Regions from separate parts of the Nakamurella flava genome, predicted to be linked through region 2. Evidence: riboswitches for the same ligand, from Rfam matches in the RefSeq annotation. Region 2 holds a riboswitch; the other holds the start of a gene.
The links. Region 2 has a riboswitch for cyclic di-AMP ahead of FDO65_RS01765 (C40 family peptidase). Riboswitches for the same ligand answer to the same signal wherever they lie in the genome.

Region 1 (15,073 bases), 370 kb from region 2:
CCGCCGAGATCGGGGGACGCTCGGTAGCATCGGACCGATGACCGGATCGGAGAGAAACCCCGACCCCCTCGACCCTGCCGCTGCCATCCGCGTCGGGACCGCCGACCGCGAACGGGCGGTCGCCCTGCTCCACGACGCGGTCGGCGCCGGCTACCTCGATCTGCAGGAATTCGAGGAACGGTCTACCCGCGCCTACGCGGCCCGGACCCGGGGCGAGCTGCGCCCCGTCCTGGACGACCTACCCACCGCCGACCGACTCTTCCCGGTCACCGCGCACCCCGGCGGACCGCCGGCCGCTGCCGGAGGCGCCCTGGTGACCACGCCGTCGGAAACCATCGACATCGACTGGACCAACGTCCGCCGGCGGGGGGTCTGGTCCATCCCGGCCGTGCTGGCCGTCGTCGGCTCGATGGGGTCCGCCGACCTCGACTTCAGCCACTCGCCCTTCCCGACCGGAGGCTGCGTCGTCGACGTGTCGGCCTCCTGGAGCACCGTGAAGGTGACGGTCGACGGCGCGACCGTCATCCGGACCACCGACTGGCAGGGCGGATCGATGTCCACCCTGAAGGACAAGGCCGGGCCGCCGACGGCACCGGGCGGCGGCACGCTCGACATTCGCGGCCGGACGAGCTGGACGACCATCGTGCTACGCCGCAACTAGTTCGCCGACCGATGCGGCGAACGCCCGGAGAGCCGGCCGAACCAGCTCTCCGGGCATCTCGCAGTCGGTACCGACCTGAGCGACCGGTACCGACGGGTACCGACGGGTCAAACGAGCTGGGCGCGCAACCGATCCAGGATCGAGCGCAGGATGCGGGACACCTGCATCTGACTGACGCCGAGGCATTCGCCGATCTCGCGCTGACTGAGCTCGTCGACGAAGCGCAGTCCCAGCACCCGCCGGTCCCGCTCGGGCAGTTGCTGCACGACATCGGTGAGCGCGAGATTATCGACCAGCAGGCTCATCTCACGATCAGCGGCCTCGCAGGGCACCCGGCTGACCCGGGACCCGGTCAGCGAATCCGCCGACACCGGCTGACACAGCCGAGCGGCGAGCCGCTGCCGGCGGACCCGGGGCAGACTGGTGCCGGCCGCCACCGCGATCTCGTCGTCGTGCGGGGTCCGGCCCAACTTCTGCGTCAGATCGTTCTGCACCGACTGGTGCATCGCGGTGTCCTCCTGCAGGGACCGCGGCATCCGGATCGGCCGACAGTGGTCCCGGAAGTACCGCTTGATCTCGCCCTCGATGGTCGGCGTCGCGAACTGGACCAGGGTGGGATCCAGGTCGGGTCGCCACCGCCGAATGGCCTTGCACAGGCCCAGGCGGGCGAGTTGCCGCAGGTCGTCGTCATCGACCCCGCGTCCGCGGTAACGGCCGGCGATACGGTCGGCCAACGGCCGGTAGCGCTCGACGGTGATCCGTTCGCACCGTCGCAGCGCCGCCTCGTTACCGGCGTTCTGCGCGGCCGCCAGATCGACCAGACATTCGGGCGTCTGGTGAACCTCGCCATCGCGGGACAGCGTGGTGGTGACCGCAGGGGACGAAACTGCCCCACCGGCCAAGGAATCGATCAAGGGAGCCATGGCGATCCTCGTTCAGACAAGAGAGGATTCTGCTGGCGACTGGTTGAGCCAGTGGTGATGTCACTCCATCTTGCACACCGCCGCGCCTCGGCGCAACGCCGGTACTCCGATGAGCCCAGCACTGCGGACGTCCCGCGAACGCTCCGCGCGCCGATGATTGAGGCCCCTCCCCACCGGAAACCGGGCTTCGGCAAAGCCCTTTCGACGGAGGAGCACGCCGTGGTCCAGACCGCCCGCGACATCATGACCAGCGGCCCCGAGTGCATCGGGCAAGCGCAGACCCTGGCCGAGGCGGCCCGGCGGATGCGGGACCTGGACGTCGGAGTACTGCCGATCTGCGGTGCCGACGGGGCGCTCGTCGGTCTGGTGACCGATCGGGACATCGTCGTGCGGTGTGTCGCCGACGGTGGCGATCCGACTGTCACGACGGCCGGGGAACTCGCCGAAGGCGGACCCGTGACCATCGGTGCCGACGACCCGGTCGAGGACGTCCTGGCCACCATGGGTGAGTACCAGGTCCGGCGCCTGCCGGTGATGGACGACGGTCGACTCGTCGGCATCATCTCCGAGGCCGACATCGCCCGCCACACCGCGGGTTCCGAGGTCGGCGAAACGGTCGAGGCCGTCACCAACGACTGAGATGACCACCCCCGCGTCGGCGCGACCGTTCGTTCCCGACACCACCGATCTGACCCAGCTGGCCGAGGCGGCGCGTGGCTGCCAGGGATGCGAGCTCTTCCGCGACGCGACGCAGACGGTGTTCGGTGCGGGTGGAGCCGGCGCCCGCATGATGCTCATCGGCGAGCAACCGGGCGACGCCGAGGACCGTGCCGGGGAACCGTTCATCGGGCCGGCCGGTCGACTGCTCGACGAGGTGCTCACCGAGGCGGGGATCGACCGGTCCACCGCCTACGTGACCAATGCGGTCAAGCATTTCCGGTGGAAGAGCACCGACACCGGGCGACGCCGCATCCACCAGAGCCCCACCCGCGGGCAGATCACGGCCTGCTCCCCCTGGCTGGTCGCCGAACTCGCCGCCGTCGATCCCCGGGTCGTCGTCGCACTCGGCGCGTCGGCGGGCAAGGCGTTGTTCGGCGCATCCTTCACCATCTCCGCGCACCGCGGCTCCCCGCTCACCTGGCCGCCGGAGAGTGGACCGTTCGCCGCGGACCTCGCACCCCGTCGCGCCCTCGCCACCATCCACCCCTCGGCCGTCCTGCGGGCGCGGGACGCCCACGAACGCGAGGCCGCGCGCGACGGCCTCGTGGCGGACCTGCGACAGGCGGCCGGCCTAATGGAGTGAAGGCGCCTGTCGATCAACCGCTCAGCCGGCCGACCCGGGGACGATACGAGGGGTCGACCAGGGGGTGGGCCAGCGGGAGGAGGCGCTCGTGGCGACACCGGACGGTCTGCGGGAGATCGTGCTCGCCGGGCAGCGCGCCGAGCAGGCCGCCCGGGCACTGGTGTTCCAGGACGCCGCCGCCACCCGGGCCGCGTTGCACCGCGCCGAACGGGAGCTGGGCAGAACCCGCGCCGCCCTTCGGCACCCCGACCCGCTGTCGCCGGCACCGTCCCCGGTGTGGCAACGACGCCTGGACGACGCGACGGCGCAGATCGACCAGCTCCCGCCGCACGACGACGGGAACGCAGCGGATGGTCCCGAGGACCGGCGGCGGCAGGCCGACGCGGACACCGCCATCGCCCTCGCCCGACTGGCCGTCCTGCAGGCCAGCGTCGAGGTCCTCCGGGGATGGTCGGCCGATCTCGCCAATCCCCCGGCACATGCACCCGCTCCGGTCGTGCAGCGGGCCAGGAGCTCGACCCGTGAACTGCCCAGACGCGTCGCCAGCACCGGGCGCGGCGCTTTCGCTTCGACCCGCCGCGAGATGGCCACCATCCTCGGCGACCGCAAGATCCTGATGAAACTTGTCATCAGCTTCGCCATCGGACTGGCCACACTGGCCTTCGTCGTCGCCAGCAGCTGGGACGACAACGTCGAGCAGGCCCCCTACCTCGCCCTGCTGGCGTTGTCCGGGGTGATCGGCGGGGTCGTCTGCACCAACTCGCTGGCGTGGGACGCCCGTCGGGTCCGGGACGCGATGTCCAGGGGGCGCCGGCTCGGCCGACTGTTGATCAGCAAGAACCTCGCCCTGTTCCTCATCGTCGGGACGCTCGGGGTCGTCCTGGCCGCACTGCTGGCCTGGGTGTCCGGTTCGACGGACACCCTGATCAGTGCTCTGGGCGAACTCGTCACGATGATGCTGGTCTGGCTCGGGGTAGGAAACGTGCTGTCGGTGGTCAGCCCCCTGCGGGTCGAGCCGCTCAGGGCGCGGTTCGCCGACGGCACCTGGAAGCCGTTCCTGCTGTCGTTCGCCAGCTCGTACGCCATCGGACTGGGTGTCAACGGGGTGCTCACCTGGAAGGTCTGGGCGAAGCGCTCGATGGCCGAGGAACTCGGCGGGGCATGGGTTCCGGTGCTGGGTCTGGTGTTCAGCGCCTTCGTCCTGTGGGCACTGCTGACCGCCCTGGCGGTGAGCCTGACCGACCACCCCCGGGTGCGCCGCGGGCTGCGGACCGAGGTGGTCGATACCAAGGCCGCAGCCGCGCCCCTCGCCGTCTGACCCGCGTCAGCCGACCGACTCGGTCCGACGCGGCAGCACCCAGTTGGGCCGCGGGAAGTGGCAGGTGTAGCCCCACGGGATGCGCTCCAGGTAGTCCTGGTGCTCCGGCTCGGCCTCCCAGAAGTCGCCGACCGGCCGGACCTCGGTGACGACCTTGCCCGGCCACAGACCGGAGGCGTCGACGTCGGCGATGGTGTCCAGCGCGACGGTCTTCTGCTCCTCGTCGACGTAGTAGATGGCCGACCGGTAGCTCATGCCGACGTCGTTTCCCTGCCGGTTGCGGGTGCTCGGGTCATGGATCTGGAAGAAGAACTCCAGCAGCGCGCGGTACGAGGTCGCCGCCGGATCGAAGACGATCTCGATCGCCTCGGCGTGGGTGCCATGGTTGCGGTAGGTCGCGTTCGGCACGTCGCCGCCGGTGTAGCCGACCCGGGTCGACACCACTCCGGGCTGCTTGCGGATCAGATCCTGCATGCCCCAGAAGCAGCCTCCGGCCAGCACGGCTCGCTGAGTATCGACAGCACTCATCGGTGGGACTCCCTTCGCGTTCCGGGTGGTTCCCGGACCCACACACCGTCCAACAATGCCCCGTCCCGGGTGATTCCGGACCGAGGGTTTCCCGCCACGTGATTCTGGGGTCGACAGAGCGGCCGCCAACCCGCACGATCTGATCGTCAACGAGGACCGACACCGGAGGAACCACCCCGTGAAGAAGATCATCAACGACCCCGCCAACGTGGCGCGGGAAGCGCTGCAGGGTCTGGGCGAGGCGCACGCCGACCTGCTCACCGTGCACTTCGACCCGAACTTCGTGACCCGCGCCGGCGGCCCGGACACCGGCAAGGTGGCCGTCGTCTCCGGCGGCGGCAGCGGGCACGAGCCACTGGCCGGCGGTTACGTCGGCGAAGGCATCCTGCACGCCGCCGTGCCGGGCGCGGTCTTCACCTCGCCCACGCCCGACCAGATCCTCGACGCCACCAAGGCCGCGGATGCCGGCGCCGGGGTCGTCCACCTGGTGCTGAACTACACCGGCGACATCCTGAACTTCGAGACCGCCGCCGAGCTGGCCGAGGCCGAGGACATCAAGGTCGTCCCGGTCATCCTCGACGACGACGTCGCCGTCAAGGACTCCACCTACACGGCCGGTCGGCGCGGCGTCGCCGGAGCAATCCCCTGGTACAAGATCACCGGCGCCTCGGCCGCCCGCGGCGACGACCTGGACACCGTCGTGGAGATCTCCCGCCGGGTGGTGGCCAACGTCCGCACCATGGGCATGGCCCTGACCGCGTGCACGGTGCCGCACTCAGGCGAGCCGTCGTTCGTCCTGGAGGACGACGAGATGGAGATCGGCATCGGCGTCCACGGTGAGCCCGGTCGCGAGCGGGTCAAGCTCACCTCGGCCGACGAGATCGTGGCCACGCTGCTGGGTTCCGTCGTCGAGGATCTTCCGTTCGAGCGCGGCGACAAGACCCTGCTCTTCGTCAACGGCATGGGCGGGACCCCGTCGGTGGAGCTGTATCTGGCCTACCACTCGGCGCGGACGTACCTGGCCGAGCGGGGCATCGAGGTCGCCCGGTCGCTGGTGGGCAATTACTTCACGTCCCTGGAGATGCAGGGCATGTCGATCACCCTGCTGAAACTGGACGACGAGCTGACCGAGCTGTGGGACGCCCCCGTCCACACTCCGGCCTTGCGTTGGGGACGCTGACGCCGATCCTTACTCCGCCCGGCCGGCCGCTGCTCAGCGGGTCGGCCGGGCGGAGCGTGTGTCCTCCGCGTGCGGTTGATCCGGCAGCCCGGCCGGGTCCGACCCACCGATCGACCGGGAGATCGGGGCCAGCAGGGCGTCCGTCAGGGGCGATGTCCGTCCGCTGCGGGGCAGCAGGACGTCGGCGCCTGCTTGCCGGGCCGCCTCCCGTCCGCGGACGTCCGCGGGACCGTGCACGGCGACGACGCGGACCGGGGAACCGGCGGCCCAGGCGATCAGGTCCAGCTCGTCGGCCGAGCGGGTCAGGATGACCACCAGGGCCGAGGTCCGCGGCCCGACCCCGCTTCTGACGTCTGCGGTCTCGAATGCGGCGGCGTGCTGTCCGCGCGCCAGGAGAGCGGCGACCATGGCGTCCCTGACCTCGGGGTGACCACCGCACACGATCACCCCGGACACACCCGCACCGGGCTCGGCAGTCACCATGCACGCCTTGTCGTCGATGAAGCCTGGGCGAATCGCGAAACGGACACAGTGCCCGCTCGTGATCATCCTAGGAAACCCGACCGGGCGACGACATGGTGCAAATGGATCATTTCCGTGATCACCGGTACCGAAGGTGGGTGAACGCCTGGCCGCCCGAGGTTGCGGAGGCACCCCAGGCACGGGAAGGCCGGTCCCGACCGAGGTGCCGGACCCGCCCTACAGCGAGTCGACGAAGCGGGCGGCTTGTTCGGTGTCCCAGTCGGTGCGGGCGCGGACCAGGTTGACCGCGTCCGTCCGCCGGCCATCGGCGACGAGACCGCGCGCGTGCAACTCGGTGTCCAGATCGATCTCGCTGACCGACGGACCCTCGCTGACCGGCGGCGGGGCCGGATCGACCCGGGCGACCGGTTCCGGCCCTCGCGCCGGGGATCGCCCGGTCGATGCGGCGCCGCCCGCGGCGCGTTCCCGACGTCGACGGTCCACGCGATCGACGATCACCTTGGCGTTCAACAGGTTCAGTCCGGTGGCCCGACGGAGCACCGCGATGGCCTCCACCTGACGGCCCTGGGCGCACAGCTGCTCGATCTCGGCGATCAGCGCCGGCTCGAACGTCAGCTGGGTCGGGTCGGGACCGGAACGCACTGCCCGCCGCGACAGGATGACCGTTCCGCTGATGACGACGACCGCGCCCAGCAGGATCCACCACCAGAACTCCATGGCCCGATGCTAGGGCGAGTGCACCCGAAGGCGCAGACGCACCCGCCCCCGGTTCGTCCCGCGACCGGGCGGGCGAACCGGGGGCGAGAGCCGCACTGGATGATCAGAGGTGGCCCAGCCCGGGAGCCGGGGCGTTGGCCAGCATCTCCTCGTAGCGGGCCTGCCGGATGCCGTTGACCAGCTTCTGCGACTCCTGCCGGTCGCGGATCACCTTGCTGACCACGACCACCGCGAACATCGCGCTCACGATGCCCATCGCGACATTCCACTGCTGCTGGACGGCCATCCCGGACAGCAGGATGTTGGCGGCGTTCCAGATCCCGGTGACCAGCAGGAATGCGACTGCGGCACCGTAGAAGGCTCCGGTGTGGTCGGACACGACCTCGGGCTTGGCCATGACGGATGGGTCCTTTCGATCGGATGCCGGTGTCCGGCATCTGGGGTGGGGAAAGACAGCGAACGCCGTGCGGCGGTCGCCGAACGAGGACGACGGAGACGGGCACGGCCGACGGGGCCGCCCCACATGCGCCTGACGCGGTGCACACCGCGAAGGCCCTACACCGTGCCGGATTCCCGGTTCGCCCGACGGGCGGGACGGGCAGCGCGACGGTGTTTGCTGCTGACCACGGCCTTGGCCAGCGAATGGCGCCGACCGTCGAGCTGGTGCACCTTGAGCACCTGCTCGAGCTTGGTGTGCCGGATTCGGCTGGCCTGCTTGCTGATGCCCTGCGCGGCACCTATCTCGCCGTAACTGGTCTGCGGGAGGGAGCTGCGCAGCTCGTGCACCGACTGCGCCTCGAGGATGTCGAGGATGAGCCTGGCCTGCGAGATGAGCGCGATGCGGGTGAGCTCGAACTCGGTCTCGGTTGGCTCGGCCGCCGGTGGTACGGCGGCGTCACTCAGCAGGGTGGCGATGTAGTCGTACATCTCCTGCAGGTCCATGCCGACAGCATGCCAACGACAATCATGGTTGTCAACGACAATCTTGCTTGTCTGAGACAGTTTCCGTTGTCGACCGAGCGGGTCCGCCCCGGCGGCCGAGCAGAGCGGCGGCGAGCAGCGCTCCGACGGCGCAGACGACCGACGTGATGCCGAAGATCTCGTGGTACTCGACCGTCAGGGCCCCGCGCACCTGCGCCTGGTAGTCGGCGAGCTGCACCGCGTACTCCTGCTCGGTGACCCCGATCGGCAGCGGGGTGTCCAGACCCGCGGTCATCGTCGCGAACCGATGCAGTCCCCAGGCGGTGAGGGCGGCCACCCCGATGAGCATGCCGACCATCCGCGCGACCACCACCGCCGCCGCGCCGGCCCCCAACTGGTCGTCGCCGACCGACCGCAGGACGACCGCCGAGACCGGTGCCAGGACGAACCCCAGCCCGAGACCGACCACCACCAGCCAGATGTCGAAAACCGTCACCCCGAGCTGGCCGAGCATCCAGGGTCCGGCGGCCGCCGGGTCGTCGGTACTCGCCGGCCACGCCGTCATCGCCCAGAAGCCGAGTGCGGCCACGACGAGCCCGAGGGTGGCGACGATGCGGTCCCCCCAGGGGCCGGCCACAGCGCCACCGACGACCGCACCGATCGGCAGGGCCACCAGGAACCGGGCCAGTAGGCCCGCCGATCCCGCGGTGTCCAACCCCAGCAGCGTCTGGCCGTACAACTCGACCTGGACCAGGGTGGTCAGCAGGGCCGCGCCCGTGGCGAACGACACCAGCAGCGCCCCGGCCACCGGCCGGCCGCCGCCCCGCGGGATGGTCAACAGCCGGACGCTGGCCCGGCGCTCCCACACGGCGAAACCGGCCAGCACGACCACCGCCGCACCCAGCATCGGGAGCCCCCAGGGCGGCAGGGCGGCCACCGACGGATCGGGGTTCTGCAGGCCCACCACCAGCAGAGCCAGACCGATGGCCAGCAGGGCGGCCCCGACGACGTCGACCCTTCCGACGACCCTTCCGTCGACACGTCGACCCTGACTCCCTGCCCCGGCCGGCCGTCGGCCGGGCACGGCCAGCGCGATCAGCACCATGGCCACCGCGGTCAACGGCAGATTGATCCAGAACACCCAGCGCCAGCCGGACGGTTCGATCGCGGCCGTCACCGGCCAGGCCGCGAGCAGCGCGGCCACCCCGATGCCGTAGAGCGTGCCGAGCACGCTGCCCAGCTCCTGCAGGGCACCGACGAGCCCGAGGCCCACCGTCCTTCGGCGACCGGTACGGAGATCGGCGACCAGGGCCATCGTCACGGGAAGGAGCGCTCCCCCGGCGATGCCCTGGACCAGTCGACCGGTCACCACCAGGCCCACCGAGTCGGCCAGCGCGGTGACGGTCGATCCCACGGCGAAGGCCAGCAGTGCGGCCTGCAGGACGGTCCGTCGCCCCCAGCGGTCCGACAGCGCGCCCAGCAGGGGCATGGCCGCGACGTAGCCGAGCAGGTATCCGGAGACGATGGGCGTGGCCCGCTCCAGTCGGTTCACCGGGATTCCGAGATCACCGATCATCTCGACGAGCAGACCGACCACGACATAGGCGTCGAGCGCGCCGAGCAGGACCGCCGCACCGGCGGCGCCGATGGCCCACCGGGACCGCGCCCGCGACGGCGGGGCCGATGCGCGATCCGGGCCGGACGGACTTGCCGGACCCGGGTGGCTCAAGACGGGACGGTGACGTCGACGGGCGCGTTCAGGTCGGTCAGGTCGACGGTCACCGACGCCGGCTGCCCCCCGGTGAGCGACTGGTCGGTGACGTCGAAGCGGGCCGAGGTCAAGGTGTTCCCGGACGCGGCGACCGTGAAGGTGCCGTTGACGTCGGACTGCAGACCCGGGACCAGCGCGGCGGCCACGGCCTGCGGAACGGTCGCGGTGACGACGCTGGCGGAGCCGTCCGAGGAGGCCAGGGTCGGCGCGGAGGCCTTGGCCAGGACATTCGCGACCCCGCGGGCGGGGTCCAGGATGGCCGACGGATCGTACAGCGACCCGGTGGCCGAGGCCGGCACCTCGACGAACCCGCCGGTCGGGCCCTTGATGAACAGGCGCTTCTCCTTGAGGACGAACTGCGCCTCGATGAGCTGGCCGAACTGGGAGATGGTGGCCGTGCCCTTGGCGTCCCCGCCCCGGGTCAGGTCACCGTCGGCCTTGCTGATGGTGACGCCCTGAATCGTCCCGTCGACGGCGAGGGTGAAGTGGGCGGTGTCGACACCGGCCATCGCGGTGGACGACGCGGCCAGGATGGCCGCGGGGTCGGTGGGCCGGTCCGGCGGTGGGCTGCTGTTCGACCCGGAGCAGGCGGACAGCGCCAGTCCGAGCGCCAGGGTCAGGGCGACGACCGAACGACGCGCCCGGGAGAGCGCACCGGACGAGCGCTGGATGTGGTCTCCCCCGACGCGGACAGTGGCGGCCTCCGCGGTGATCATGCGGGGATCGTAACCGGCGGCGGGGTACGGGATCGGTCGAATTGCCCGGTCTCTCGGGGGACCCGGAAACGCCGAACGGGGGTGTCGGACACCCTGCGGTGTCCGACACCCCCGTTCGGGATGTCACTGGCTCACGAGCTCGGCCGTGCGAACGTGTCGCTGCCCCGGGCTACCCGGGACGTCCGACTCAGCCGAGACGGAGGACCTGACCCGGGTAGATCAGGTTCGGGTCGGAGATGACGTCGGAGTTGGCCGAGTACAGGGCCTCCCAGCCACCGGAGACGCCCTGGGCCTGAGCGATCAGGTACAGGGTGTCGCCCGACTGCACGGTGTAGGTGCCGTCGGCGGCGCTGCTCCACGAGGTGGCCTCGTCGTCCGAGGACCACGAGGAGGAGGAGGAGCTGCTGTCGTCGTTGCTCCACGACGAGGACGAGGAGGACTCGTCGTTGTCGTAGTTCTTCTTCTTGGCCGGCGCGCTGTACGAGCTGCTGTCGTCGTCGTTGCTCTCGTAGCTGCGGCTGCGGTTGGCCGAGCTGCTGGAGGACGAGTCGTCCGAGCTGCTGGAGCTGGAGGACGAGGACGAAGACGACTTCGCAGCGGTCTTGGAGGTGTCGGCCGGCTCCTGGCCGCCGGCACCGGCGCAGGCCCAGGCGCCCCAGCCCTGGCCGGCGAGGGTCTTCTCGGCGACGGCGATCTGCTGGTCCTTGGTGGCCAGATCGGCACGGGCGGCGTAGTCCTGGCCGCCGTAGGCGTCCCAGGTGGACTGCGAGAACTGCAGGCCGCCGTAGTAGCCGTTGCCGGTGTTGATCGACCAGTTGTTGGTGCTCTCGCAGTTGGCGACGGCATCCCAGGTCGACTCGGGGGCGGCGTTGGCGGTGCCGACCAGGCCGAGGGCCGAGACGCCGGCGACGGCGCCGACGGCGGCGCTGCGGAGGGCCCAGACGCGGGTACGGGAGGTGGCGCGGTGACGAGCGGTGGTACGAGACATGAAGAATCTTCCCCTAGCTGCGCCTGCGAGGTGAGCTGTCGGGTTCGGGCAGCCCGGAGCGCAAGCTCCGGACGTGGAGGGGATTGCCCGTCCGGCGTGAGCCGGATTCACCCCAAGACCGGCGAACTGCCTGCCGGCCAAAGTTGGTTTCCCCGTCGCTGTCCAAGCCTTTCCTGTTTCGGTCGGATCTCCTGGCCCAAAGTGGACAGCGCTCGGCGCGGCGGGCAGGAGCAGACTGCGGCGGTCTCAGAGGCATGCCCTGCGACCGATGACAACCATACAAATCGGCTGGGAAAACACCAGAGGCCCAGTTCACAGATCACGGAGCGGTAACGATCAAGTAACTGTCCAGCATTCGACCATTTCCGCTGCTGATGGGGGTCACCGAGGGTCCGCTGGGGCCTTCGCGGTACCCCTTGTGGCGGCGGTAGTTTCACTCATTCGGGCGACCGGGTGACCGCTGATTTTTCTCGATTTCACCCAGCTCCTGAACAGCGACCCCACAGGTTCACTGCGACAGAGCAGTGACCGCCGTCACGTGACATCGCCGTCCTGGTCACCGGTGTCGACCAGCCCGACCACTGCCGGCGAGGGGACATCCGCCCGTGCGCGACCACCGACCGGCCGACGCTCCCCGGCGGTCCGAGGCTCTGCCGCATCACGAGCTCGACGACCCACCGTGATCGGGCACTCCCCCGACGGGTACGGCAGGATGGCTCTGACCATGGCCGTCACCCCCCGCTCCCGCGTCCTGTGTCTCGTCCTCGCTGGTGGACGGGGGTCCCGCCTGGGGGCCCTGACCACCGGTCGGGCCAAACCGTCCCTGCCGGTCGGCGGGCACTACCGGCTGATCGACATCTCTCTGTCGAACGCCGCCCACAGTGGCCTGTCCGACGTCTGGGTCCTGCAGCAGTACGAACCGCATCTGCTCAACGAGCACCTTGCCGGCGGTCGTCCATGGGATCTGGACCGGACGCGCGGCGGGTTCCGCACCCTGCCGCCGTTCGAGGGGCACGACCGCGACGGTTTCGCCAGCGGCAATGCCGACGCGCTCGCCCGGAACTGGCCGCTCATCGACGCCTTCGATCCGGACATCCTGCTGGTGTGCAGTGCCGACCATCTGGAGCGGCACGATTTCCGCAACGCCATCGCCGCCCACCAGGACTCCGACGCGGACGTCACCGTCATCACCACCGAACTCCCCCGCGGCACCGACTGCTCGCGGTACCTCGTCGTCCAGGGCGACGGTCACCGGGTGCGGGAGGTCGACTACAAGCCGGAACGCCCGCGCGGCCGTCTGATCGGCACCGAGGTATTCCTGTACCGACCGCACCGCCTGGCCGAGACCCTGCGCGACCTGAGAGAAGAAGGCGGTGACCTCGGGGACTACGGCGACCGCCTCATCCCCCGGATGCTGGAGACCAGCACCGTGACCGAACACCGGCACGAAGGTCACTGGCGCGATCTCGGCACCCCGGAGGCGTACCTGGACGGTCAGCTGGAACTGTTGCGTCCGCGTCCCCCGCTGCGCCTGGACGACCCGGACTGGCCGATGCTGACCTCGATGCCGGTCCGCGGACCGGCCCGCATCGACCGGTCGGCCGATCTGGACCAGGCGTGGATCTCCCCCGGAGCCCATGTCGCCGGCACCGTGGTCCACTCCATCATCGGCCCGGGGGTCACTGTCGAACGCGGAGCGACCGTACGGCACAGTGTCGTCATGGCCGACGCCGTCATCCGCCGGGACGCCACCGTGGCGCGCGCCGTCGTCGCTGAACAGGCGATCATCGGGTCGCGCGCGACGATCGGCGCCCCCCAGGCGCGGCGACCGGTGCTCGTCGGTGCCCGTCGCCGCGTCGCCGCCGGACGATCCCTGACCGCCGGTGAACAGCTCGAACCGAACAGTCCCCGCGACCTCTGGAGTTCCGTCCGGTGAACGACCTGCCGCCCTTCGCGCCCGATACCGAGCCGGCCACGGAACCGTCCGGACCCGTTCCGACGGCGACGGCCGGGACGACGAACGGACGAACCGGCCACGTCGTCCTCGCCACCGCCGACAGCGAGGCGTTCGGCAGCCTGCGGCGACGGCCCACCTCGCGGCAGGACCGCTATCGGATGGGGAAGGAGCTGCGGCACCGGGTCCCGCGGTCCTCGTTGGCCGACTGGACGCCGCCGGACGGCCGCCCGGATCCGGTCGAGCAGATCCGGGAGTCGCACCAGGGTCGGCTCGACTGGCTGATCCCCATCCGGGTCGGGCGGATGACCGCCTCGCCCTACGGCTTCCTTCGGGGGACCGCCGTGGTCATGGCCCGCGACGTCGCCGGCCTACCGGCCACCGGTATCACCCCGGTAATCTGCGGCGACTCGCACCTGGGCAACTTCGGCTTCTACGCCTCGCCCGAACGGGATCTGGTCATCGACCTCAACGACTTCGACGAGGCCCACCCGGGTGGCTGGGAATGGGACCTGCGGCGTCTGGTGGCCAGCATCTGGGTCGCCGGGCGCCACAACGGCGCCTCGGAGGGGCAGTGCGAGGCGGGTGTCCGGGCCTGTGTCGCCGCCTACCGGCAGGAGGTGCGCGAACTGGCCGAGATGCCGTTGCTCATGCGCTCCTACCAGCGCCTGGACGTCGACCATCTGTCCGAGTCGACCTCCCACGCCCAGCTGCGGGCCGAGATCCGGCGGGCGGTCCGGCAGGCCCGCACCCGCACGAGCGACCGGGCGCTGCCCCGGTTCACCCGCGAGCACGAGGGTCGACGGCGGATCGTCGAGGAGCCGCCGCTCATCACCCGGGTGCGGGACGCCGAGCGGGAGATGCTGGCCGATGCCCTCGACGGGTACCTCGACACCCTCGCGCCGCACTGGCGACGCGCCCTCGGGGGCTACACGCTCGTCGACATCGCCCACAAGGTCGTCGGCGTGGGCAGTGTGGGCCTGCGCGCCTATGTCGCCCTGCTGGAGGGATCCAACCCGGACGACGTCGTGTTCCTCCAGCTCAAGCAGGCCCGACGGTCCGTGCTGGCCCAGTACGTGCACGGGGAATCGGCCTGGCACGACCACCAGGGGCAGCGGGTCGTCGAGTACCAGCAGGCCCTGCAGACGGTCAGCGACCCCCTGTTGGGATGGGCGTCGACGGCCGACGGTCTGCAGTACTACGTGCGGCAGTTCCGCAACATGAAGGGCACCGTCGCGCTCGATTCCATCGACGGATCCGCGCTGGCCGACTACGCCGGCATCGTCGGACACCTGCTCGCCAAGGGCCACGCGCGGACCAGTGGGGCGTCGATGATCGCCGGCTACGTCGGGCAGTCCCAGCGGTTGGACGACGCCCTCGTGACGTTCGCGCGGCTCTACGCCGATCAGACCGAGGCCGACCACGCCGCGCTGGTGAAGGCGGTCATGCGCGGCGAGATGCCGGTGGAACGCGGGCTCTGAGCCGCGTCCGGCGACGGACCGGTGCAACCGGCCCAGAACGTGGACAACCCCCGAGCCTTGTCCGTTCCGCACTCCGGTGAGTGGAGGTCCGGGCCGACTGGACACGGTCGGCGGCTCGGGGGTCGGCTG
Region 2 (15,073 bases):
GGCATGTCGACCGTCTACCGCGGCCTGGACCTCCGGCTGGACCGGGCGGTCGCCATCAAGGTGATGAGCCCGGCCTACGCGGCCGACCCCGCGTTCCTGGCCCGGTTCGAGCGGGAGGCGCGGCTGTCCGCCGGGCTGGCCCACCCCGGGGTGGTCGGCGTCCACGACTTCGGCCGGGACGGCGACCGGGTCTACCTGGTGATGGAACTCGTCGACGGCGGCACCCTGCGCGACCTGCTGCGGCAGCGGGCGCCGCTGGACCCGGCGACCACGGTGGCCGTGCTACGGCCGCTGCTCGCCGCCCTCGCCGCCGCGCACGCGGCCGGACTGGTGCACCGCGACGTCAAACCTGAGAACGTCCTGATCTCCTCGACCGGCACGGTCAAGATCGCCGACTTCGGGCTCGTCCGGCCGCTGCACTCGGCCACCCTGGCCACCGGCGACGTCATCCTCGGCACGGTCGCCTACCTCGCGCCCGAACAGGTGGAGACCGGCGCCGCCGACCCCCGCACCGACGTGTACGCCGCCGGGATCGTGGCCTGGGAGATGCTGACCGGGCACCCGCCGTACGGGGGCGACACCCCGATGGCCGTCGCCTACGCCCACGTCCACCGGGACGTGCCGCCCCCCTCGACCGAGCCGGCCGGCACGCAGGTGCCGGCCACGCTGGACCGGCTGATCGTCGCCGCGACCCGACGCGACCCCGCGGCGCGCCCCCGGGACGCTGCCGCGTTCCTGCGTCAGCTGATCGCGGCCGCCGACGCCGACGGACTGCCCACCGTCGTCGTTCCGGCGCCCCGACGATCGGCCCCGCCCCCGGCCCCGGCGCCCTCCGATGCCGGCACGCCCGACCCGGCGACGTCCGCCGACGACGGCACCCGTGTCCTCCACGGCCCCCGTCCGACCCCGCCCGCCGGAGCGACCCGCCCGGGCCACGCCACGGTGGTCGGCGCGCCCGACCGATCGCTGCCCGACCCGGTCGACGAGACCGGTGCCGACGACAGCCCGCTCCCCGTGTCCCGCCGGCGCCGCGTCTGGGCGATCGCGCTGATCGCCGCCCTGGTGCTCGGGATGATCGCCGCGGCCGGCGGCTGGTGGTTCAGCGGTCGCTGGTCAGCGGCGCCCACGGTCGTCGGGCTGACCCAGTCGGCGGCCGAGAACGCCGTCCGGGACGCGGGTCTCACCCCCCGGGTGGTCAACCGGCACGACGACGCCGTGCCCTCCGGTCAGATCGCGGCCAGCGCGCCGACCGCCGGCGACCGGGTGCTCACCGGTTCCGAGGTGGAGCTGGACGTTTCCCTCGGGCGGCCGGTGGTCCCCGACGTCGCCGCCGGTACCCCGGTCGACATCGCCACCGCCGCCGTGTCCGGCGCGGATCTGACGCCGCGGACCGGCAGTCCGGCCTTCGACGACACCGCCCCGGCCGGCACGGTATTGCGGACCGACCCGACATCCGGCACCACGCTGACCGTCGGCGCCGACGTGACCCTCGTGCTGTCGGCCGGCCCGGCGCCGGTCGACGTCCCCGAGATCGCCGGCGACAGCGAGACCGACGCGGCCGCCACCCTTGTCTCGGCGGGTCTGCGGACCGGCACCGTCACCCGGCGCTTCGACGCCGACGTCGAGGCCGGCACGGTGCTCGACTCCACCCCGGCGCCCGGCGACCGCGCGCCGCGGGGGTCGGCGGTCGATCTCGTCGTCGCCCAGTCCCTCACCGTGCCCACCCTCCGCGGCACCGCGGTCGACACGGCCCGGACCGCCCTGGAACGGGACGGCTGGACGGTCACGGTGGGCACGCCGGTCTTCGACGCCGGTGTGAACGGCGGCAGCGTGGTCCGCTCCGACCTCCCGGCGGGCACCCGGGTCGACCCGCAGGCCGCCGCCATCTTCCTGGTGCCGTCCAACGCCGTCCAGGTTCCCGACCTCGACGGCCGATCGGTCGCCGACGCCCGCCGCATCGTCCAGCAACTCGGCCTGCAGTTCGAGGACACCACGTTCTTCGGCGGCGAGGGCGCGACCGTGTTCAGCCAGTCCCCGAACGCCGGGGGACGCGTGCCGCCCGGTGGGACGGTGTCGGTCGCCGCGACCTGAATTCAGGTCCGGTCGGGCCGGGACGTGATGAGGTGGGCCGATGAAGCCCGCCGAACTGCGCACCGCACGGCTGCTGTTACGGCCCTGGCGGCCGGACGACGCCGATCTGCTGTTCGACATCGTGCGGCGGCCGGAGGTGAACGGCTGGCTGGGATCCTCCCAGCGCAGCTGGACGCGGGAGCGCGTCCTCGAGGGCATCGCCGCCGACGCCCGGGACACCGGACTCGAACGGCGCTGGGCGATCGTGCCCGACGAGGTCGGACAGCCGGTCGGCTCGGCGATGATCGAGCGGTTCCCGCCGCTGCTGGACGAGACGGGGGACGTCCATCTGGGCTGGTACCTGCACCCCGATGCCCAGGGCCACGGGTGGGTCAGCGAGGCAGCGGCCGCGCTGCTGGCCCACGCCCTCGCGGCCGGCGAGCCTCGGGTGTGGGCGGTCATGTGGCCGCACAACACCGCATCGGCCGCGGTGGCGCGGCGGATCGGGCTGACCGACCTCGGCCGGCACGTCGAACCGTGGTTCGGCACCGTGAGGTACCCGCTGGGTCGGCTGTTCTGCCACTGGCGGCCCGGCGCCGAGCACCCGATGGCCGTCCACGCCCGGCTGGTGGCCGGCGTCGAACTGGCCGATCGGGACGACGAGCCACCGGTGGGCCCGGACGGGGCGCGCTACCCCGGCCCGCCCTGACCCACCGGTCGAGAACCGCTCAGCCGCGCAGCATCTCCGCGATGAGGAACGCCAGCTCCAGCGACTGCTGGGTGTTCAACCGCGGGTCGCAGGCCGTCTCGTAGCGACCGGCCAGGTCGGCGTCGGAGATCTGCTGCGCTCCGCCCAGGCACTCCGTGACGTCCTCGCCGGTCAGCTCCACGTGGATGCCGCCCGGGTGGGTGCCCAGCTCGTGGTGCACCTCGAAGAAGCCCTGCACCTCGTCGACGATGCGGTCGAAGTGGCGCGTCTTGTAGCCGGTCGACGCCTCGTGGGTGTTGCCGTGCATGGGGTCGCACTGCCAGATCACCTGGTGCCCGGAGGCCTGCACCTTCTCGATGATGGGCGGCAGCACGTCGCGGACCGCGCCGTTGCCCATCCGGGAGATCAGGGTCAGCCGGCCGGCCTGGCCGTGCGGGTCGAGCCGCTCGACGTACTCGACCGCCAGCTCGGGTGAGGTCGACGGGCCGATCTTCAGGCCGATCGGGTTCGACAGCGTCTCGGCGAACGCGATGTGCGCACCGTCCAGCTGGCGGGTGCGTTCGCCGATCCACAGGAAGTGGCCGGACAGGTCGTAGAGCCGGGGCTCGGACCGGGTGTCCAGGCGGAGCATGGCCCGCTCGTAGTCGAGCAGCAGCGCCTCGTGGGAGGAGAAGATCTCGACCTCGTGCAGGCTGTGGCTGTCGACCCCGCAGGCGGCCATGAAGCGCATCGCCCGGTCGATCTCGCCGGCCATCCGCTCGTACCGTTCGCCGGCCCGGGACTGGGCCACGAAGTCCTGGTTCCACTCGTGCACCGTCGCGAGATCGCCCGCGCCGGCGCCGGTGACGGCGCGGACCAGGTTCATCGCCGCGGACGAGTTCGCGTACGCCCGGATCATGTTGCCCGGGTCGGCGACCCGCGCCTCCGGGGTGGTGGCCAGCGAGTTGATGATGTCGCCGCGGTAGGACGGCAACCCGAGCGAGTCGGTGGCCGACGAGCGGGGCTTGGCGTACTGGCCGGCGATCCGGGCCACCTTGACCACCGGCAGCGAGGCACCGTAGGTCAGCACCACGGCCATTTGCAGAAGGGTGCGGATGTTCGCGCGGATGTGCGGTTCGGTGTTGTCGACGAACGTCTCGGCGCAGTCACCGCCCTGCAGCAGGAAGGCCTCACCGCGGGCGACCGCGGCCAGCTTGTCCGACAGCCGGTCCACCTCGTGGGGCACCGTCACCGGCGGCACCGCCTCGAGGATGGTCCGGACGGCCAGCACCTTCTCGGGATCCGGCCAGGCGGGCTGCTGCTGGGCGGGCCGGCTCAGGGCGTCGTCCAGGCGGCTGCGCAGGTCGGCGGGCAGCGGCGGCAGGGTGGGCAGAATGTCGCCCGGGATGTCGATGGTCCAACTCACGCCGGACAGCCTATGCGTCGCGCCCGGTCGCCGGTGACGCGAGCGTCTTCACACCGTCCTGGAGCACCCGCTGGGCGACCAGCCACCGGTCCCGGGCCAGCCGGGCGTCGGCCAGCGCGTCGTGCCGGTCGGATCCCGGGCCGGGGATGACGGGACACCCCGCGGCCTCCCAGTGCTGCCGGACCTCACGGGTCAACCGCGGGACGTCCCGGGGCAGCTCCGGCATGGTGCCCCACAGCTGGGCGAGCGCGACATGGTCGTAGGCGGCGAACCAGGCCCACAGTTCGACGGGCAGCCCAGGAGCGGTGAGGAACTCGTACAGGTCGTCGCGCAGTCGGCTTCGCGACCGCCAGGACTTGTCGGCCGGCGACGGCAGCTTGTCCAACACGTGCCGACGGACCCAGGCATTGGCCCGGTTGGGGTCGAACTCGGTGGAGACGGCGTAGAACTCCCGACCGTCCTCGGCGACGACACCGATCGAGATCAACTCGATGGTGCGGCCGTCCTCGATGAACTCGCAGTCGTAGAAGTACCGGGCGACCGGGCCGTCCGGAGTGCGGGGAGGCGGAGTCACCCGGCCTTGGTCCCCGGCAGACGGGTCACGGTGCCCGGGCCCCGACCCTCGAAACGGGAGGTGGTCGGCGAGGTGTCCGACGCAGTCCGGCCCGCCCGGGCCGCCTTCTTCGCGGCGCGACGCGCCTTGCGCGCGGCCCGGCCGGTGGGCTTGATCGGCGCCACCGCGGCGTGACCGGCGGGGCGACCGCTCTTCTTGGCCTCCTCCAGATCGGCCTTCACCTTGGCCGCGTACACGTCGACGTACTCCTGACCGGACAGCTCCATCAGGCGGTACATGATCTCGTCGGTCATCGACCGTTCGACGAACCGGTCCCCGGCCATCCCCTCGTACCGCGAGAAGTCCAGCGGCCGGCCGACGATCATCTGGATCTTCCCCGGCCGCCACATCTTGGCACCGATCGGGGCGACCCGGTCGGTGCCGATCATGGCGATCGGGACGACCGGCACCCCGGTCTCCAGCACCATCCGGGCCACGCCGGTCTTGCCCTTGTAGAGCCGACCGTCCGGGGAACGGGTGCCCTCGGGGTAGATGCCGAGCAACTCGCCCCGGTTGAGCAACCGGCTGCCGGTGTCCAGGGCGTCGCGGGCCGCGTTGGCCCCGCTGCGGTCGATCGGCACCTGACCCGCGCCACTGAAGAACATCTTCTTCAGGAAGCCCTTGACGCCCTTTTCGGTGAAGTACTCGGCCTTGGCCAGGTAGTACACGCGACGCTTGATGTACAGCGGGGTGAAGAAGGAGTCCGCCACCGACACGTGATTGCCGACCAGCACCGCTCCGCCGGAGGCGGGCACGTACTCGGCGCCCACCACCTTGCACGGGAAGAACAGCCGGAGCAGCGGTCCGAGCAGCACGTATTTGTAGAGGTTGTAGAGCACGCTGGCGCGCCTTCCGTCGGCGATCCCGGCCGGGCGGAGGGCACTCGCGGCCGGTGTTTGCGGTAACCGTACGCCGGTGGGGCGACTGCCGCCGCCTGCGACACCGGCACCCCGCGGGCACGTGGGACGATGAGGTCAGGATCGATGGTCCGGTCGGGACCGTCGTCCACCCCGCCGGGGCGCCGTCCCGCCGCTCGTCCCACCGTCCGGTCCACCCCGCGCCGCCGCCCAGGGAGCCCGCATGTCAGGTCCGTCGTCGGAGCCGTTCTCGGCTCCCGGCCACGGCGAGCACGCCGACGTCGGCGTCCTGCTCTGTCACGGGTTCCCCGGCACCCCCGGTTCGCTGCGCGCCTGGGCCGACCACCTGGCCGCCGCCGGCTACCAGGTCCGCCTGCCGTTGCTGCCCGGACACGGCACCCGCTGGCAGGACGCCAACCGCACCGGGTTCGACGACTGGCTGGCCACGGTCACCGCCGAGCTGCAGGACCTGACCACCCGCTGCCGGGCCGTCGTCGTCGTCGGCCTGTCCATGGGCGGCACGCTCACCCTCCGGCTGGCCGAGCTGTACCCGACGGCGATGGCCGGCATCGTGCTGGTCAACCCGTCGGTGATGACGCTGCGCAAGGACGCCGCCCTGCTCCCCCTGCTGCGCTGGGTGCTGCCGGCCTACCCGGGCATCGTCGGCAGCATCGCCAAACCGGGGGTCACCGAGCCCGGGTACCGGGTCATCCCCGTGCGGGCCATGTACTCGCTGTCCCGGGCCTGGCCGGTCGTCCGGGCCGACCTGCCGCGGGTCGTCGCGCCGACCCTGCTGCTGCACTCCCGGGTCGATCCGATCGTCGAACCCGAGAACGCCGAGGTGGTCCGGGACGGCGTCGGGTCCGCCGACGTCACGACCGTGGTCCTGGAGAACAGCCTGCACGTGGCCACCATGGACTTCGACGCCGACCTGATCTTCGCCACGGCCGACGAATTCATCGCCCGGGTCACGGCGGTGCGATCGTGACCGTCGCCCCCGAACCCCCCGAACCCCCCGAGGACCCGCGGGAGCCGAACCGGCCCGACGGCCCGGACGACGCCGACCCGACACCGGGCGCCGACGCCCCCGGCGACGGACGGTCGGGTGCGGCGCGTTCGCTGTCCGATGACGACGTCGACGCCCTGTTCGGCGGCATCGTCGCCGGTCTGGAGCCGTCGATGCGCTGGGGGCTGCGCCGGTCCGACGCGGTGCCCGACGACCCCGACCCGGCGACCGGCGGGGCGGCCCAGGACCACGGCGCCCCCGGCCCGACGGTCACCCCCGGGGCAGCCGGCGACGCGGACGCCGCCGACCCCCAGACGACGGCGGCGCACGAACGGGACCGGCGGGCCGACCGCGAGGCCCTGGAACGGGAGCTCACCCGACGGGAACGGGAGCGGCGGGCTCACGAACGGGCCCAGCGGCGCGAGTTCCGGCGGGTCGAGCGGGAGGCCGAGCTGGCCGCGTTCGAGGCCCACGAGGCCGAGGTCAAGGCGGCCCGCGACGCCGATCAGGAACATTTCGAGCCACCGGAGCCGCCGCCGGTCCCCCGCCCCCGCGGCCGCACCGTGGCCGCGCTGCTCTGCCTGGTCGCCGGCGTCGTCCTGCTGGTGCGCCCCGGCCTGCTGACCCTGGCGTCCGACGCGGCGCTGGTGCTGTCCGTCCTGCTGCTCTTCGGCGGGGCCGGGCTCCTGGTGTGGGGGCTGCGCTCCCGCCGTGACGGCGGCGACGATCCGGACGACGGCGCGATCGTCTGACCGCTAGCCGGTGACCGCGGCCGCCTGCAGGGCGGCGCCGATGACGGCCGCCCGATCGCCGAAGCGGGCCAGCTCGATCCGCGGCAGCGGGCGGTGCCCGGCCCCGGTGATGAGTGTCCCGAACTGGGAGACCGCCAGCGGCAGGAACATCCCCGCCGCGCTCGACACGCCGCCGCCGATGACGATGGCCTCGGGGTCGAGCACGTCGGTCACCAGGGACAACCCGGTGGCCAGCCACCGGCCCAGGTCGTCCATCGCGGCCAACGCGGCCGGGTCCTGCTCGGTGGCGGCGATCGCGACCATGGTGCCGGTGAGCGCCGCCGGGTCGCCCTCGCACAGGCGCCACAGCACCGGCGCCTCACCCGTGGCCATGAACTCGCGGGCGGTGTCGGCCAACGCGGTGCCCGAGCAGTACCGCTCCCAGCAGCCCTTCTTGCCGCACGGGCACGGCCGGCCCCCCGGCACCACCGTCAGATGGCCGAGTTCCGGGGCGACCCCGAAAGCACCACGGTAGAGGCGCCCGTCGATGATCAGCCCCGCGCCGATGCCGGTGCCGAGCGCGATGAGCAGCGCGATCGGCGATCCCGCGGCGGCGCCCAGCCGGTACTCGGCCCAGGCCGCGGCGTTGACGTCGTGCTCCATGACGACGGGCAGGCCGACCCGCTCGCTGATCCGGCGGGGTACGTCGGCGTCCCGCCAGGCCAGGTGCGGGGCGAACATGACCCGCTGCCGATCGGCCGAGATGAACCCGGCCACGGCCAGCCCGGCCGCGCTGATCGGCATGGTCGCCGACAACTTGCCGATGAGTGTCACCAGGAGGTCCTCGGTCTCCCGCTCGGTCCGCGGCGTGCGGTCGCGCAGGGAGGTCAGGACCTCACCGTCCGACGAGACGATCGCGGCGCGGACCGAGGTCCCGCCGATGTCGATGCCGATCGTGGCCATGGGTCTCCTGGTGACGCGGGTGCGGTGCCGGTCGGCCGGCCTGGCGGCCGATGGACACCGGTCGAGGTGGAGCTCGGTCGGGGTGGGGCGGCGGTGCGAGCGTCACCGGTGGGGCGAAACGCTCCGATCAGTGTGCGGGACGAACCCGCCCCGGCCTGCCATCCACCCCACGGGGCACCCCGGTGGGCGGCGGAACCGGCGGTGACCGGTCGCCGGGTCACGAGATGTCGATGCGTTGCAATCCGGTCGGACGGGCGGGGCGATCGCCGGGGACCCGGTTCTCCCGGGATCCGGTGGTGTCGGCGGACGCCGGTCCGGGCCGCTCGTCGGGCCCGCCGGAGCGCGCCCCGCCCTCCGCGGCCGGCGAGGGGGCGGACCCGTCGGCGGGCAGCAGCGTGCGGAGGGCCCGGATCACCGTCAGCGCCCCGTCGACCACCCGGGCGGTCACCTCGGGGTGCTCGCCCCGCACCGCGGCCAGCAGCCGGCACACCGGGCATCCGGTACAGGGGGCCCCGGGGACGGCGCCGCATTCGGGGCAGGCCCGGGCGGTGCCGCTGCCGGGCACCGGTCGGCGCCCGGCATCCCCGTCGGCCAGCCGGTCCTGGGTGCGGGCCTGCTCCGACTGCCAGGCCTGCAGCTTGTCCTCCACCGCGCCCAGCAGCAGAGCGGCCTCCTCGACCAGCGGTCCCACGGAGGCGTGCACCTGTGACCGGTCACCGGCCGGCGGGGTCGCTCCGGTCACGCGCCGACCAGACGGTCCGCCGGGCGGTCGTCGTCCGACCGGGTCTGGCTGACCAGACCCGACGGCGACCCGCCGTCGGTCTCCGACAGGACCCGCGCCCGCAGGGTTGCCGGCCACAGGTCGGGGTCGGCGACGAACTCGACCAGCAGTCGGCCGCCGTCGAAGCGAGCCCCACCCACGGTGCAACGCCGCAGCACCGACGGGAGCGCCATCCGGCGCCGCACGTCCCCCACGGTGACGACCAGATCGTCACCGGACCGGGACAGCGCGAGATCGCCCTTGTCGACCAACGGCAGGGGCAGGGCGAGCTGGTACCGGCCGTCCGCGCCCTCGACCTGGATGTGGGTGGGCTCGGTCGTGCGGGCCAGCGGGTCGTCGGCGGCGAAGATCTCGTCGGCCAGTTCGGCCAGCGCGGCCACGCCGACGGGCTCCCGGGCCACCATCGGCACCCGGCGCACCGTCAGACCGGCGAACGACTCCCGGACGTGCACCAGCGCCTCCCGCTGCGCGGCCCGCTGGCCCCGGAGGAACTCGCCGCCGGCCTTCGGGGGGAGCACCCGGTTGATGGTCGCGCCCTCGACGGTGAAGCCGTGCAGCGACAACGCGGTGAACAGGCGCCGCGCCTCGGCGATGACGACCCGTTCCGGGGTGAGCACCAGCCGGATGCCGGTGACCTGCGGGTCGGCCAGCAGGGCGCGAGCGGCCATCAGCTCGGTGAGCAGTTCCCCCACCGCGTCCCGGACGGCGGCGCTGGGCGCGGATCCCGGGACCCCGGTGAACGTGGCCGCCAGGCTGCGCAGCATCCGCTGCGGCGCACCGAGCAGACGCCCGGCATAGAAGCCGATGGTCTCCGGCAGGGCCAGCAGCCGCAGGGTCTCGCCGGTCGGGGCGCAGTCGACCACGATCACGTCGAACCGGCCGGACGCGGCCAGCCGCCGCAGTTCGAGCAGGGCGACGACCTCCTCGGCCCCCGGCAGCACCGTCAGTTCCTCGGCCTGCACCTCGGCCATCCCCCGGGCGGCGAGCACGCCGACCAGGTACGCGCGGATCTGCGCCCAGCTCTCCTCGAACCGGTGGCGGGTGTCGACCTGGGCGGCCCACAGGTCCGGTTGACCGGGCACCGGCTCCGGGTCGCCACTGACGGGCACGTCGAGGACGTCGGCCACCGAGTGCGCGGGATCGGTCGACAGCAGCAGGGTGCGCAGGCCCCGACGGGCACAGGCCACCGCGGTGGCGCAGGACACGGTCGTCTTGCCCACTCCACCCTTGCCGGTGTGCAGGACGACCCGCAGGCCGCTCACCCCTTCTCGACCCGCTTCCGCAGCTCCTTGAGCGCGGTGTCCATGATGACCCGCTCGGCCTTGCGGCGGAGCATGCCGATCATCGGGACGAGCAGGTCGACCTCGAGCGAGTAGGCGACCTCGGTCCCGTCCGGCACGGGCGTGAGCACGTAGGAGCCGTGCTGCGCCTTCTGCATCTGACCGGACACGAGGTCCCAGGCCACGGTGCGGCCGTCCGCCGCCCACTGGTACGCCAGTTCGTAGGTGTCCTTGAGCATCCCGGCGTCGACGCTGAACTTCACGCGCCTGGCGCGGCCGCCCTCCCCGGGGTCGGTGATCTCGACCCGCTTGATCGACCCCACCCACTCCGGGTACGCCTCGAAGTCGGCGATCACGTCCATGATCGCGTCGGGGGCGGCGTCCATCGTCAACGACTGCGTCGAGGGTGTGCCCATGACCGGAAAGGCTACCCAGGTCGGGACCGGTCGGCTGCCCCGGCCGGAGCCCGGAGGGCCGGTCGTGACGCATTTCTCGCCCCGGCCGATGACGACCGCGGCAGTGTCGTCAACGCCGCGGCAGCCGGGTGAGGTCCACCTCGAAGGCGCGGGGGAAGCGCTGGAAATGCCCGACGTTGACGCATTCCGTGCGGCCGCGTCGCTGCCGGCGGGCCAGGGGCTGGTGGACGTGCCCGAAGACCGACAGGGTCGGCTGGTGCTCGTCGATCGCTTCGAGCAGCCCCGGCCCACTGGACTCGAGCCGGGCGGGCACGGTGTCGTAGCGCAGCGGTATGAGATCGGGCGGCAGATGCGAGCAGAGGATGTCGACCGCACCCACCGCCGCCACCGCGGCCCGGTACTCGGCGGCCGGCCGCACCAGCGGCCGCCAGACCCGCGGGGACCCGTCGGCGATCGTCGCGCGTTCCCGCACCCCGGCGGCATCGCCGCCACCAGGGACGTCCCGACCGGCACCGCCGGCGACGAAACCCAGCCGGTGGCCGGCGATCTCGACGACCTCGGAATCCAGGTACGGCAGCTCGTCGCCGGCCACCGCGTTCCACGCCTCGGCCACGTCGACGTTGCCCAGGGTCAGCAGTACGTCCGGTCCGATGGCCGCCAGCACCGAGCGGTAGAGCTCCGAGACGGTCTCGGACAGCACCCCGATGGGGTCGTCCAGGCTCAGCCACAGGTCGTTGTTGTACTGCCGCAGCTCCGGGAAGCGGCCCGCCGACCGCAGTTCCACGAACGGCAGCACCCGCTCCGCGCCGAAGATGCGACCGAGGATGCCCCGCGACGGTTCGTGGTAGTCGACGTAATCGACGAGATCCCCGAGCACGACGAGCTGCTCGGCGGAGCGGGCCACCTCGGCCAGTCCGTCGATGTTGCCGTGGACGTCCGAGACGAAGGAGAGCCGCACCGGCCCACGGTAACCCGGCGGATCAGCGGTTGACGGCGTGTCCGGTCGGATTCGGGCCGGCCGCGGCGAGCGGGACGACCTTGATCGGCACCCCCGGCATGGACGCGTGCAGGACCTTGCCGTCGCCGACGTACATGCCGACGTGGCTGACCGGTGAGTAGAAGGTGACGAGGTCACCGGGCTGCAGTTGCTCCAGGGGGATCTGCCGCAACCCGTCGGCCTGCGCGGCGCTGTTTCGCGGGATGGTCACCCCGGCCTGCTGCCACGCCCACAGCATGAGGCCGGAACAGTCGAACGTGTCGGGCCCGACGGCTCCCCACACGTAGGGCAGACCCTGCCGGCTGAGAGCGGCCGTGACGGCGATGCCGGCCTGGGTGCTCGGGGCGTGCTGCGCGGCCCAGACGGAGAAGTCGGCCCCGGTGTCGGCCGGGGCGGTCGCGTCGGCCAGGTCGTCGCCGACGATGCCGGCCCGGGACCGCTGGGCGGCCTGCTGCGACTGGCGGGTGGCGGAATCGGACGAGGCGTTGGCCGCGGTGGCGGCGGCCTCGGCCGCGGCGGCGGCCGCGTTAACGTCGGAACTGGACAGCTGCGCGTAGGCCAGCTGATAGCTGGTGATCTCGGCATGCAGGGCGGCCTGCTGGGTGTCCAGATCGGCCCGGGCAGCGGCGGCGGCGGCGGTCGCGGCGTCGGCGGCGTCCTGGGCGCGCTGCGCCTCGTCCTGGGCGGCCTGGGCCTGGGCCCGGGCGGTGGTGGCGGCCTGTCGGGCCACCAGGGCCTGATCGAGCGTCTCGCGCTGGTCGGCGGCGATGACGGCCAGCGACGACGCCTTGTCCAGGTAGTCCTCCGGCGAACCGGCGGTCAGCAGCGCGGAGAGCTCGTCCAGTCGGGCGCCGCGGTAGCTCGCGTTGGCGAAGGCACTGACCTCGGCCTGGTACCGGGCCACGACCGCGTCGGCCGCGGAGACCTGCTGGTCGGCGGCGGCGGTGGCGGCCGCCGCGGACTGCACGGCGGTGGCCTTCGTCGCGGCCTCGGCCTGCGCGGCGGTGACGGCGGCATCCGCGGCCAGCACCTGCTCGTTGAACGTCTCGGACCGGCGGGCCGCGTCCAGCCACGCCTGCTTGGCGGCGTCCGCGCTGGTCGGCAGAGCCGGCCCCGCCTCCTGGGCGGCCGGCGCGGGCTGGGCCGGAGCGGCGTCCTCAGCGGCGGCGACGGGAGCGACGGCGACCAACGCCAGCGCGGCGGCGGCGACCGCGGCGGCGACGACCTGAACGCGGGCAGCCGGAAGCCCGGTGCGGCGGAACGACAACGAACGGCCTTTCATCCCTGCCGCCTACCGGGTGAGCTGACGGGTTCGGACGAGGATGTGTCCTACCCCGGTCCCGGCCCGAACGGACGGCGGCGCCGCGCTCGAACGGGTCACGACCGGGGATTCACCCCAGGGGAACGTGGTTCCCCGGTTCGGGGCTCCGGCAGGCGGGCCGTCGACCGGGAGAGCGACGAGGACCACCCGGGAGGACCCGATTCGGCGGGATGCCGACGGATCGCCCACGCGATCGGGACGCCGACATCACAGAAAGATTACAAGCGGGCGACATTCCAGGGCAATGTCCAGTGACCAGGTGTGAGGGCGTTCACCGGTGGGAACTTGACCGCACTCGATCGAGGCCGGACGAAGTCACCCTAACCCGACAGCAGATCGGCCAGTCGTCGGCCGGAACGGTCCCAGTTCCACGCGTCGCAGACCCAGGCGCGGCCGGCTCGGCCCCAGCGCTGCCGACGTTCCGGGTCGTTCAGCAGGCCCGCCAATTCGCGGGCCACCTCCGTCGGCCGGCGTCCGTCGACGACCACTCCCGTCCGTCCGGGTCGCACCGTCTCCGGGGCACCCCCCGAGTCGCCGGCCAGCACCGGCAGGCCGGTGGCCGAGGCCTCGAGGAAGACGATGCCGAGGCCCTCGACATCCAGTCCCGCGCCCCGCGTCCGGCACGGCATCGCGAAGGCATCACCGGCCGCGTAATGGGCCGCGAGCTCTGCGGCCGGGACCATGCCGGCGAACACCACCCGATCGCTCACCGCATGATGCCGAGCCAGGCGGGCCAGCCGCCCCGCGTCCGGGCCGTCCCCCACCACCAGCAGACGCACGTCCGGGACCTGGTCGGCGACGGCGGGCAACGCCCGCAGCAGCACGTCCTGCCCCTTGCGGGGAACCAGCCGCGAGACGCAGACGACGACGGGCCGCTCACCCAGCCCGTAGCGGGTGCGGACCGCCCGGGCAGCGTCCGGGTCGGGCCGGAAGCGGTCGGTCACCACTCCCGGGGGTAGATACTCCAGGGCCGCCTGGGGTCCGAGCGCGGCGCTGATGCGGCGCCGGGCGAACTCGCTGACGTAGGTGACGACGTCGTTGCCGCGGCCGATCGCCCGCAGCGCCTGGCGCGCCCCCGGGACCATGGCCCACCCGACCTCGTGGCCGTGGGTGCTGGCGACCGTCCGCACGATGCCCTCGGACCGCAGCCGCGGGGCCAGCAGCGCCAGGGGCGCGGCCGCCCCGAACCACAGCGCCTGCACCCGGTGCTCGCGCACGAGTTCGGCGGCCCGCTTCCGCACGTCCACGCCGGGCAGCAGCAGCCCACCGGGGTGGCGGATCACCGGGAACGGTTGCCGGGCATCGAATTCCGCGTCGCCGGGAAAGCTGGGGGCGTACACGACGAGAGAGTCGGCGGGCAGCCGGTGCGCGAGAGTGATGACGTACGACTGGATCCCGCCGGTTCGCGGCGGGAAGTCGTTGGTGATCAGCAGAGTTCGCCGCACGGTGAGACGTCCCGAGCCCTTCCGGTGTCGAACCGGCGTCACCCGGTGAGTAAGCCCGCCGCGCCCGGCCCCAGGAGGATCCCTGGGAGAAAGCCTGATCGCCGGCCCGGAGTTCCGGACCGGCGATCAGGATATGTCGTGCGAGGCTCGGTCAGCCGGTGACGCGGTGGCCGGTGGCGTTCGGGCCGGCGCCGTTCACCGAGGTGACATAGACCGGCTTGGTCTCGGTCGAGGCGTGCACGACCTGGCCGTTGCCGATGTACATGGCGACGTGGCTGACCGGCGAGTAGTAGGTGACGAGGTCACCCGGCTGCAGCTGGTCCAGCGGGACGCTGGGCAGACCGGCCTGGGCCGACGACGTGCGCGGGATCGTGACGCCCGCCTGCGCCCAGGCCCAGGAGGTCAGGCCCGAGCAGTCGAACGAGTTCGGGCCGGCGGCGCCGTAGACGTAGGGCGATCCGACCTTCGACAGGGCGGCG

Region 1: another riboswitch for cyclic di-AMP. It lies ahead of FDO65_RS23030 (LysM peptidoglycan-binding domain-containing protein); the one in region 2 lies ahead of FDO65_RS01765 (C40 family peptidase).

The regions. Positions count from the first base shown of each region.
Region 1 is NZ_SZZH01000001.1:751,034-766,106, reverse strand. Features, by position in the region: gene selB (selenocysteine-specific translation elongation factor) at 1-27, shown strand, start outside; gene FDO65_RS03440 (DUF1707 SHOCT-like domain-containing protein) at 38-661, shown strand; gene FDO65_RS03435 (sigma-70 family RNA polymerase sigma factor) at 769-1,584, opposite strand; gene FDO65_RS03430 (CBS domain-containing protein) at 1,804-2,223, shown strand; gene FDO65_RS03425 (UdgX family uracil-DNA binding protein) at 2,225-2,887, shown strand; gene FDO65_RS03420 (hypothetical protein) at 2,976-4,205, shown strand; gene msrA (peptide-methionine (S)-S-oxide reductase MsrA) at 4,212-4,733, opposite strand; gene dhaK (dihydroxyacetone kinase subunit DhaK) at 4,912-5,913, shown strand; gene FDO65_RS03405 (hypothetical protein) at 5,947-6,396, opposite strand; gene FDO65_RS03400 (hypothetical protein) at 6,613-7,113, opposite strand; gene FDO65_RS03395 (hypothetical protein) at 7,217-7,510, opposite strand; gene FDO65_RS03390 (hypothetical protein) at 7,669-8,055, opposite strand; gene FDO65_RS03385 (MFS transporter) at 8,087-9,763, opposite strand; gene FDO65_RS03380 (LppX_LprAFG lipoprotein) at 9,760-10,521, opposite strand; gene FDO65_RS23030 (LysM peptidoglycan-binding domain-containing protein) at 10,709-11,509, opposite strand; cyclic di-AMP (ydaO/yuaA leader) riboswitch at 11,515-11,688, opposite strand; gene FDO65_RS03370 (glucose-1-phosphate adenylyltransferase family protein) at 12,222-13,445, shown strand; gene FDO65_RS03365 (DUF2252 domain-containing protein) at 13,586-14,944, shown strand.
Region 2 is NZ_SZZH01000001.1:381,904-396,976, reverse strand. Features, by position in the region: gene pknB (Stk1 family PASTA domain-containing Ser/Thr kinase) at 1-2,091, shown strand, start outside; gene FDO65_RS01820 (GNAT family N-acetyltransferase) at 2,132-2,779, shown strand; gene FDO65_RS01815 (class II 3-deoxy-7-phosphoheptulonate synthase) at 2,799-4,184, opposite strand; gene FDO65_RS01810 (polyadenylate-specific 3'-exoribonuclease AS) at 4,195-4,758, opposite strand; gene FDO65_RS01805 (lysophospholipid acyltransferase family protein) at 4,755-5,636, opposite strand; gene FDO65_RS01800 (alpha/beta hydrolase) at 5,878-6,642, shown strand; gene FDO65_RS01795 (hypothetical protein) at 6,639-7,412, shown strand; gene FDO65_RS01790 (ROK family protein) at 7,416-8,354, opposite strand; gene FDO65_RS01785 (winged helix-turn-helix domain-containing protein) at 8,572-9,096, opposite strand; gene FDO65_RS01780 (ArsA family ATPase) at 9,093-10,397, opposite strand; gene FDO65_RS01775 (SRPBCC family protein) at 10,394-10,831, opposite strand; gene FDO65_RS01770 (metallophosphoesterase family protein) at 10,941-11,789, opposite strand; gene FDO65_RS01765 (C40 family peptidase) at 11,812-13,110, opposite strand; cyclic di-AMP (ydaO/yuaA leader) riboswitch at 13,102-13,275, opposite strand; gene FDO65_RS01760 (glycosyltransferase family 4 protein) at 13,470-14,594, opposite strand; gene FDO65_RS01755 (C40 family peptidase) at 14,746-15,073, opposite strand, start outside.